DNA from 3 places in the Janthinobacterium sp. NKUCC06_STL genome. Region 3 is predicted to be linked to each of the others. Evidence: predicted binding sites of a transcription regulator. Region 3 holds the regulator's gene; each other region holds the start of a gene.

Region 1 (3,278 bases), 800 kb from region 3:
CACGGCGATCGCCGTGCCCGTCAAGACGAGGGCTGGCGTGATCAGGATGGCCAGCGAGACCATCTTCATTTCATACGCCTGGATTTTCTTGCCCAGGTATTCAGGCGTGCGGCCTATCATCAGGCCGGCGATGAAGACGGCCAGGATGGCGAACATCAGCATGCCGTACAGACCCGTGCCCACGCCGCCGAAGACCACTTCGCCGAACTGCATCAGCAGCAGCGGCACCATGCCGCCCAGGGGCATGTAAGAGTCGTGCATGGAATTGACGGCGCCGCACGATGCCGCCGTCGTCACCGCCGCGAACAGGGTCGAGGAGCTGATGCCGAAGCGCGTTTCCTTGCCTTCCATATTGCCGCCCGATTGCAGGCTGCTGGCCTGCTGGTCCACGCCCAGCGCTTGCAAGGCGGGATTGGCTTGCTGCTCGGCGCTCATCACGCCGGCAGTCATGACGACAAAGATCAGGCTCATGGCGGCCAGCACGGCCCAGCCCTGGCGCAGGTCGCCCACCATGCGGCCGAAGGTGAAGCACAGGCCGGCGGGAATGATGAAGATGGCCAGCATCTGCAGGAAGTTCGACAGCGCGGTCGGGTTTTCATACGGGTGCGAGGAATTGGCGTTGAAGAAGCCGCCGCCATTCGTGCCCAGCAGCTTGATCGATTCCTGCGAAGCGACGGGGCCCATGGCGATCGTCTGCGTGGTCGCCACTTGCGCTTCCATTACAGGCTTGCCGGCCGTATCGAGCACGGGCTGGCCGTCGGCCGTCACTTTCGGCGTTTCATACGCCACGTGGTCGAGCAGGGTCACTTCCTTGTAGGCGGAAAAATTCTGGATCATGCCTTCACCCATGAAGACGACGGACAGGGCCAAGGAGAGCGGCAACAGGATGTACAGGGTGGAACGCACCAGGTCGACCCAGAAATTGCCGATCGATTTGCCCGAACGCGAAGCGAAGCCGCGCACCAGCGCGAAGATCACGGCGATGCCGGTGGCCGCCGAGAAGAAGTTCTGGCACGCCATGCCCAGCATCTGGGTCAGATAGCTCATGGTCTGTTCGCCGCCATAGCCCTGCCAGTTGGTATTGGCGACGAAGCTGACGGTGGTATTGAACGAGGAGTCGGGGCTGACGGCGCCCAGGCCCTGTGGATTCAACGGTAAAAAGCCCTGCAGGCGCTGCAGGCCGTAGACGAAGACGGCGCCCACGGTATTGAAGACGATCAGGGCGATGGCATAGCTTTTCCAGCCCATGGCCTTGTCGGCGGGCAGGCCGGACCAGCGGTACAGCAGGTTTTCCAGCTTTTGCAGCCAGCCCAGGCCGCGCACGGGGGCATCGCCCGCCACCTTGGCCATGTACAGGCCGAGCGGATAGCCGGCGGCTAGCAGCACGGCCAGGAAAGCTACCAATAACAATATCGATTGCGTCGTCATCACAGTTCCTCCGCCTTCAGCAGCGCTACCAGCAGGTACACGAGCAAACCAGCCGAGACGACGGCGCCCAGCACATAAAACGCGTTCATTTGACGCTCCCTAATTTGTCGCAGGCGACGGCAAAGCCGGCCGCCACGACGAAAAACACGGCAATCAAGCCGAGATACACGAGATCCATTCCCACCCTCACACAGGTTTGTTTTGATAGTGAGCAGATTAGCCAAAAGGGTCTAAAAAATTCGTAAAGACTGGGGAGGTGCATGTAAACAAGATGTAAAAACGGGAGCTTTACCGCATAAAATCCATCACAATTGGCGCAAAACCACGCGCGCGGCGCACTGTTGTTGCCTTGGAGTAGCGCTATTGCTCGCGGGACAAGATAGAATGCGCGAGCGTCCGCACAAGGACGCCAAGCCTGCCGCACTGCCCTCCCCCAGTGACGCTGGACGGGATATACTGTATATTCATACAGTTATCGCCGCCGCTGTCATTGCGCCCGCAGTGCCCTGGCCTGGCGTTCCAACCACTGTCTTTACTTAGCTTGAACACGTATGGCCACTAAAAAACCAGCATCCGACTACAGCGAATCATCCATCCGTGTCCTGAAAGGACTGGAACCCGTCAAGCAGCGCCCGGGGATGTACACCCGCACTGAAAATCCGCTGCACATCATTCAGGAAGTGATCGACAATGCCTCCGACGAGGCGCTGGGCGGTCATTGCACGCATATCGCCGTCACGCAAAACACGGACGGCAGCATCACCGTCGAAGACAATGGCCGCGGCATTCCCGTCGGCCTGCACCCGGAAGAAGGCGTGCCGACGGTGGAAATCGTGTTTACACGGCTGCATGCGGGCGGCAAGTTCGACAAGGGTTCGGGCGGCGCCTACGCATTCTCGGGCGGCTTGCACGGCGTCGGCGTATCCGTCACCAATGCGCTGTCGACGCGCCTGGAAATCACCGTCTGGCGCAAGGAAAGCGACGGCAATGGCCTGCACCACATGGTGTTTGCGAATGGCGACGTGATCGAGCCCTTGACTTCCCGCCCCGCCCCGCGCGACGGCAAAAAATCGGGTACGCGCGTCACCACCTGGCCCGATGCGAAATACTTTGATTCGCCGAACATCTCGCAAACGGAGCTGCAACGCCTGCTGCGCTCGAAAGCCGTGCTGCTGCCGGGCGTGACCGTCACGCTCACCAACGCGAAAACGGGCGATACGCAAACGTGGCAGTACGCGGAAGGCTTGCGCGGCTACCTGACCGAAACGCTGGCGCAGGTATCGAATGGCGAAACCCTAATTCCCCTGTTCGAAGGCGCGCAGTACGCGGGCCCTGATTCGGAAGGCTTTGCCGAAGGCGAAGGCGCGGCCTGGGTGGTGGCATGGACGGAAGAAGGCGCCATCGTGCGCGAATCGTATGTCAACCTGATCCCCACCTCGAATGGCGGCACGCACGAATCGGGCTTGCGCGACGGCCTGTTCGGCGCCGTGAAAAACTTCGTCGAAATGCACTCGCTGCTGCCGAAAGGCGTCAAATTGCTGCCGGAAGACGTGTTCGCGCGCGCTTCGTTCGTGCTGTCGGCCAAGGTGCTGGACCCGCAATTCCAGGGCCAGATCAAGGAACGCCTGAATTCGCGCGACGCCGTGCGCCTCGTTTCAACCTTCACCAAGCCGCCGCTGGAACTGTGGCTGAACCAGCACGTCGATTACGGCAAGAAGCTGGCCGATCTCGTGATCAAGCAGGCGCAGTCGCGCCAGCGTTCGCTGCAAAAAGTGGAAAAGAAAAAATCCTCGGGCGTCGCCGTGTTGCCGGGCAAATTGACCGACTGCGAATCGTCGGACATCGCGCGC
Region 2 (3,278 bases), on a different contig from region 3:
CGACGGCAGCGAAGTCGAAGGCGGGGCCTTCATCTATCCCGAACTGGCGGCCGCCGGCCTGTGGACCACGGCTAGCGACCTGGCGCGCTTCGCCATCGGTGTCCAGCGGTCGTGGAAAATCGGCACGGCCTTTCTGAGCACCACCGAGGCGCGCGATCTGCTGACGCCGGCGCTGAACAATTATGCGCAGGGCTTCTTCGTGGTCGGCGATGGCGAGCACAAACGCTTCATGCATTCCGGCGGCAACACCGGCTTCAAGAGCACCTATGCGATGTATCTCGACAGCGGCAACGGCGTTGTAGTCATGACCGACGGCGACAACGGTACCTATCTTGGCGGCGAGATCGTCAAGGCGGTGGCATCCGCCTACGACTGGCCCGACTTCAAACCTCGCCTGGCCCAAGCGGCGCCCCTGGACTTAGCAACGGCCACGCGCCACGTCGGCATCTACCAGCTCGACAACTTCGAGGGCCGTTTCACCAACCGCTACGAACTGCGCTTCGACGGCAAGGACTGGACGATGGTGATGCCTGACATCGGCGCCACCCGGCTGGTGCCGACCGGCAAATCCAGCCTGGTATCTCCCGAGACCGGCGACATCATCGAACTAACTCAGGATGGCGCCCAAGACCTGCTCTTAATCGGGGGGCGCAAGGCCCACCGCAACCCGGATAGCTGAATCGGCAACGGTAGCGCCAACTCGGCAAGAGCGTGCGAGGCGGTGCTGGCAAGCTGCGATCACGACGTGCATCCAGACCTGCGCGCAGTGGTCGCCATGGTCGATGGCTTGCATCGTGGCCAAGCGTTAGTACAACAGCGAGACCGCCGGCCCGCGGCATGACATCCGCCGTGTTGAGTTGAGCGTGGAGTTGCCAGATGATGGGACACCCCACCGCGAAACGGCGTGTTTCAATCCGTTGGAATCTGCACGGAGATGATGTGCCAGTGCAGGAATTCATTGCCTTACTGGCTAGGCCTGAGGGCGACACCGGCCGCCGTTCGTGCAAGTAGCATCAGCGGTTCTATCGCATTGTCAAAGTGATAGCATAGCAGCTGCTTTAGGTAAGCTACAGTGCCAAAACCATGGAGGGACGACATGCTCAAATTTGCCAGGCCGGTTCAAGGTGCGTGAGTCTCAATTAGCTCTACTATCGCCCTATTTTTGTCGAGCTGTATTAGACGGTCGCAGAAAGCTAGCGAGGTCGCGAGAGCGAATGGCGTTCGTCCAATAGAACTGACATACCTAGATGTTCCTCAATGACGCGTCTCTCTTTGCACTTTCGTACCGCTGTCTCTGTTAATTTTGACAACTCAAGAAATTCATGGACCTTGCAGTTTTTGACGTCCTCAGCATATACTGTTTTTATATACAGTAGTTTTGAGAATGATCAACGACCTCTAGCCAGACGCCATGCTTTTACCCTCCCTTCAACGAACCAGCTCTACCGCATTGGCTAACAGCCCCATGCTGCGTGACGTCTGGCGGGCAAGTGAACTGAGTCGAGCAACAATCAGCACCGTTACTACCGGTCACAGCGTCTTGGATCGTGAGCTTCCGGGCAACGGTTGGCCGCAATCGACCTTCACGGAGTTGCTAGTTCAGCAAACGGGTATCGGGGAAATGCACTTGTTGCGGCCAGTGCTGGCGCAACTGTCGCAACATCGTCGGATCGCCCTGGTGCAGCCGCCGTACTTGCCCAACTCCGCTGCCTGCAAATTCATGGATCTGAGTTGCCCGAACCTGCTCTGGATACGTGCCCCCAGCACCGCCGATGCGCTCTGGTCCACCGAGCAGATCCTGCGCAATGGCAGCTGCGGCGCGGTGCTGTTGTGGCAAGCCAATATTCGCGACGAGGCACTGCGGCGCCTCAATCTGGCGGCGCAGACAACCGAAACGTTCTTCTGGCTGCTCCGGCCGATGAGCGCAGCGGCTGATGCCTCACCTGCACCATTGCGCCTGGCATTGCGCCCGGCCGCCGGCGGCATTTCCGCTCACATTATTAAACGGCGTGGCCCACATCAAGAGGCGCCACTCTTTATCCCGCTGGCTGACATGCCGGCACGTCAACGATTTTTGGACGATCAAAATGCGGTTCTGGTTCAGCGTACACCTCCCACTGTTGCCTCTCGAATGCCTCAGGCCGCGCTGGTGTGAGCCGGGGCCGTATGCGGTGGTCGAGAAAGGCCGCATCATTGCGGTCTCGCAGCATGCCTATGCCGAAGGGGTACGTATCGGCATGCGCCCTGGCGGCGTGGCGGCCGTCTCGCCGGATAGCGTCATCCTGGAGCGCAATATTGAGCGTGAATTGATCACCAGCAATGCCATCGCGCTCGCCCTCCTCCAGTTCACCCCGGAAGTGGCACATGCCGGCGACTTCAGCCTGCTGCTGGACGTGACCGCCAGCTTACGCCTGTTTAACGGGCGAGCCGCCATCAGCCGGCGCATTCGCGCTGCCCTGCAAGCGCTTGGGGTGACCGCGCAGCTCGGCACGGCGCCGACGGCCATGGGGGCCTGGCTGCTGTCGCGCTGGCAGCCGGCCAAACGCCAGATCATTGTGCGGCGCACGGTGCACATGCGCTCACTCGAGCGCCAGCTCGACCGCATGCCCTGCGCCTATCTGCCCAGCACGGCGAATCACCTCGAATGGCTAACGGACATTGGTGCCGATCATCTGGCGGCGCTACGGCGCCTCCCCCGCCCTGGCATCCAGCGCAGGATGAACAAGCACGTGCTCGATGAACTCGACCGCGCCTATGGACTCGCTCCTGAACTGTTTGAATGGATCGCCATTCCCGAGACTTTTTCAGCGCGCATCGAGACTTTTGACCGGATCGAACACGCCGATGCCCTGCTGGACGGCGCCACGGGCCTGCTGCAGCAATTTGTCGGCTGGCTGGTCGTGCGCCAGCAGGCTGTGAGCGTTTTTGTTCTGCTGCTGGAGCACGAGCGCGGCAAGACCGCGATCCCGCCCACGCCGATCGAGATCGGATTGGCGGAGCCGACCTGGCGCGATGAACACCTGATACGGCTGCTGAAGGAGCGCCTGGCGCGCACGGAACTGGCTGCCCCAGTCATCGCCCTGCGCCTGGAAGCGCGACTGCTCACGGCGATGGCGCCACCGACACAAGACCTGTTTCCAGAGCCAAGCGGCAGCCCCGCCGACTACAAGCGCCTACTGGAATTACTCAGTGCCCGTCTTGGCAGCGACAACGTCCTCTCGCCTGTCGAGCATCACGACCATCGGCCGGAGGAAAGCAATGCCTGGGCTGCCGCCACC
Region 3 (3,278 bases):
GCGCGCCAGTGGTGCGCATTCCGATCCCGGAGGGACTGACCCCAGCATTTGCCTTGGGGTTACGCGGCAAATCGAATATTCGGAATTCTCACCATGACCACCAAAAAAACCTACGGCTTTACCACCACCATCCTGCATAACGACCGCCGCAAGGGTATCGAGCACGGCTCCCTGCACAAGCCCGTGCACACTTCCGTTGCTTTCGGTTACGCCGATGCGCGCCAGCTCGCTTCCGTGTTCCAGGGCAAGGAGCCGGGTTTCCGCTACGGCCGCCAGGGCAACCCGACCGTTTCCGCGCTGGAAGACAAGGTCAACAAGATGGAAGACGGCGTGGCGACCTTGTGCTTCGCCACCGGCATGGGCGCCATCGGCGCCGTGGTGCAATCCTTGCTGCGCGCCGGCGACCATGTCGTGTCGTCGGCCTTTTTGTTTGGCAACACCAACAGCCTGTGGCAAACGGTGACGGGGCAGGGTATCGCTGTGGCGTTTGTCGACGCCACCGATGTCGCCAATGTCGCGGCCGCCATCACGCCGGCCACGCGCATCGTCTTTGTGGAAACCATCGCCAATCCGCGCACGCAGATCGCCGACCTGAAAAAAATCGGTGACTTGTGCCGCGAGAAGGGCATTTTGTACATCGTCGACAACACTATGACGACGCCTTACCTGTTCCGCCCGAAAGCCGTGGGCGCGGGACTGGTGGTTAATGCCTTGACGAAATCGATTGGCGGCCACGGCAATGCCTTGGGCGGCAGCTTGACGGACACGGGCGTGTTCGACTGGACGCAGTATCCGAACATCTTCGAGAACTACAAGAAGGCGGCGCCGGCCCAGTGGGGTATCGCGCAAATCCGCGCCAAGGCCTTGCGCGACTTCGGCGCTTCGCTGGGACCGGAAGTGGCGCACCATATCGCCGTCGGCGCGGAAACCATGGCCTTGCGCATGGACCGCACTTGCTCGAACGCCCTGGCGCTGGCCACCATGCTTGCCGCCGACCCACGCGTGGCGGCCGTGCATTACCCGGGCTTGCCATCGCACCCGCAGCACGCGTTGGCGACGGACTTGTTCCGCAGCTATGGTTCGCTGTTCAGCTTTGAGCTGAAGGATGGCATCGACTGCTTCGATTTCCTCAATCGTTTGAATTTGGCTATTCCAGCGAGCAACCTCGGCGACACGCGCACCCTCGTCATTCCCGTCGCCCACACGATTTTCTATGAGATGGGTGCCGAGCGCCGCGCCAGCATGGGCATCGCCGAATCGCTGATCCGCGTGTCAGTCGGTATCGAGGATGAAGCAGACTTATTGGAAGATTTCAGCAACGCGCTGGATGCATAAGCAGCCGCGTATGTAAAAAGGGCCGCGACAGTGATGCTGTCGCGGCCCTTTTTTTTTGCACATAAAGTTTAATGCCAGCTGCGCATCAGTCCGACCGCCAAGCCTTCCAGTGCAAACTCGTCTTCCGGCGACACGGTGATCACCTTGAAGTCCGGGTTTTCCGGCAGCAGTTCGATGACGGAGCCCGTTTTCTTGTAGCGCTTGACGGTGACTTCGTCGCCGATGCGGGCGACGACGATCTGGCCGTTCTTGGCGCTGTCGACCTTTTTCACGGCCAATAAATCGCCATCCATGATGCCGGCGTCGCGCATGGACCAGCCGCGCACCTTCAGCAGGAAGTCGGGCTTGGCCGAGAACAGGGCCGGGTCGACGTTGTAGCTCGCTTCCAGGTTTTCCTGCGCCAGGATGGGCGAGCCTGCCGCCACCCGGCCGATCAGGGGCAGCGACATCAGCAGCGCTGCCGGCACTTTCGATGGCGCCGCTTCGGCGGCCGCGCCGATCAGGCGGATGCCGCGCGAGGTGCCGGGCGAAATCTCGATCGCCCCCTTGCGGGCCAGGGCCTGCAAATGCTCTTCGGCCGCGTTGGCCGATTTGAAACCCAGTTCATTGGCGATTTCGGCACGGGTGGGAGGAAAGCCCGTGTTTTCAATCGCGTCCTTGATCAGGTTCAGGATTTGTTCTTGTCGTGCTGTCAGCTTGATCATGAGCGGTGGGTGCATACTAAAATGCTGTCTATATGAACAGTCTGTATTTTTGTACAGTATCGTCCACTATGCAAGGGGATTTCCGTGTTTTCGGCGAATTTCGCAAGAAATAGTCGGCCATGGGCGGAAAGCACGCTGGCGCACGGTCTTTTCGGACGCTGATGGAAGGAATGATTGAAACGTTTGCAAAAGGCGGTTATAATCTTCGGCTGACCTTCCCACACCCGTCTTGACGCCGGGGTGGGCGATTATCAATCCGACCTGAAGGAGTTTGCATGCGTCATTATGAAATAGTCTTTATCGTCCATCCGGACCAAAGCGAGCAAGTGCCCGCGATGATCGAACGCTACAAAGCCAGCGTAACCACCCGCGGCGGTTCGGTTCACCGCGTGGAAGATTGGGGCCGCCGTCAAATGGCTTACTCGATCCAAAAGCTGCCTAAAGCACACTACATCTGCCTGAACATCGAATGCGACAACGAGACCCTGGTCGAGTTGGAAACAGCATTCAAATTCAATGATGCCGTGTTGCGTCACCTGACCGTTAAAATGAAGAAAGCTGAAACAGCTCCTTCGCCGATGATGAAATCGGTACAACGCGAAGACGCGGCCAAAAGCCACCGCACCGAAGCACCAGCAGCCGCTCCAGCCGCAGCAGCAGCTTAATTCTTGACCAGGATCGTGCGCTGAACCAGCTACAAGTCACCGCCATCATTGCCGAGCGCGAAATATTGCGCTATACCCCGGCAGGGCTGCCGATTGTGAATGCAGTATTGCAACACAGTTCGCAGCAGATGGAAGCAGGGATTGCCCGTTTGACCGAGTTTGATGTTGCCGCGCTAGCCGCTGGCGAAATCTCAGGCCGGTTCAGCCAGGCAAGCTTGGGCGGGGTGTATCAGTTCACGGGTTTCCTGGCCAGGAAGAGCCGCAACAGCAAGAGTTTGGTGTTTCACATCATTGATTTTAGTGCAGTCAATTCTGACTAGCGCATTTTAGATACAGGAGCCTGACATGGCATTCGGTAAAAAGTTCGACAAAAATAAGCTCAAGCTTAAAGAAAAACGCAAACAGCAAAACCCGTTGTTCAAACGCAAGAAGTTCTGCCGCTTCACCGCAGCTCACGTTGAGCAAGTCGACTACAAAGACGTCGACACGCTGAAAGACTTCGTCCAAGAAAACGGCAAGATCATGCCAGCACGCCTGACCGGTACCAAAGCGCACTACCAGCGCCAAGTTGACA

What was found. The regulator LexA, encoded in region 3, represses DNA repair genes until DNA is damaged. The targets are predictions, from matches to a motif close to ACTGTATNNNNATACAGT.
Region 1: KO539_RS07175 (DNA topoisomerase IV subunit B) is a predicted target of LexA. The motif match lies at 1,884-1,901, and genes of this name have one in related genera.
Region 2: imuA (translesion DNA synthesis-associated protein ImuA) is a predicted target of LexA. The motif match lies at 1,357-1,374, and genes of this name have one in related genera.

The regions. Positions count from the first base shown of each region.
Region 1 covers NZ_JAHKQY010000001.1:1,576,439-1,579,716, forward strand. Annotated here, with positions in the region: gene kdpA (potassium-transporting ATPase subunit KdpA) at 1-1,428, opposite strand, end outside; gene kdpF (K(+)-transporting ATPase subunit F) at 1,428-1,517, opposite strand; gene KO539_RS07175 (DNA topoisomerase IV subunit B) at 1,980-3,278, shown strand, end outside.
Region 2 covers NZ_JAHKQY010000004.1:308,066-311,343, reverse strand. Annotated here, with positions in the region: gene KO539_RS17000 (serine hydrolase domain-containing protein) at 1-679, shown strand, start outside; gene imuA (translesion DNA synthesis-associated protein ImuA) at 1,466-2,155, shown strand; gene KO539_RS16990 (DNA polymerase Y family protein) at 2,172-3,278, shown strand, end outside.
Region 3 covers NZ_JAHKQY010000001.1:771,872-775,149, reverse strand. Annotated here, with positions in the region: gene KO539_RS03500 (cystathionine gamma-synthase family protein) at 94-1,335, shown strand; gene lexA (transcriptional repressor LexA) at 1,404-2,039, opposite strand; gene rpsF (30S ribosomal protein S6) at 2,315-2,704, shown strand; gene priB (primosomal replication protein N) at 2,725-3,024, shown strand; gene rpsR (30S ribosomal protein S18) at 3,050-3,278, shown strand, end outside.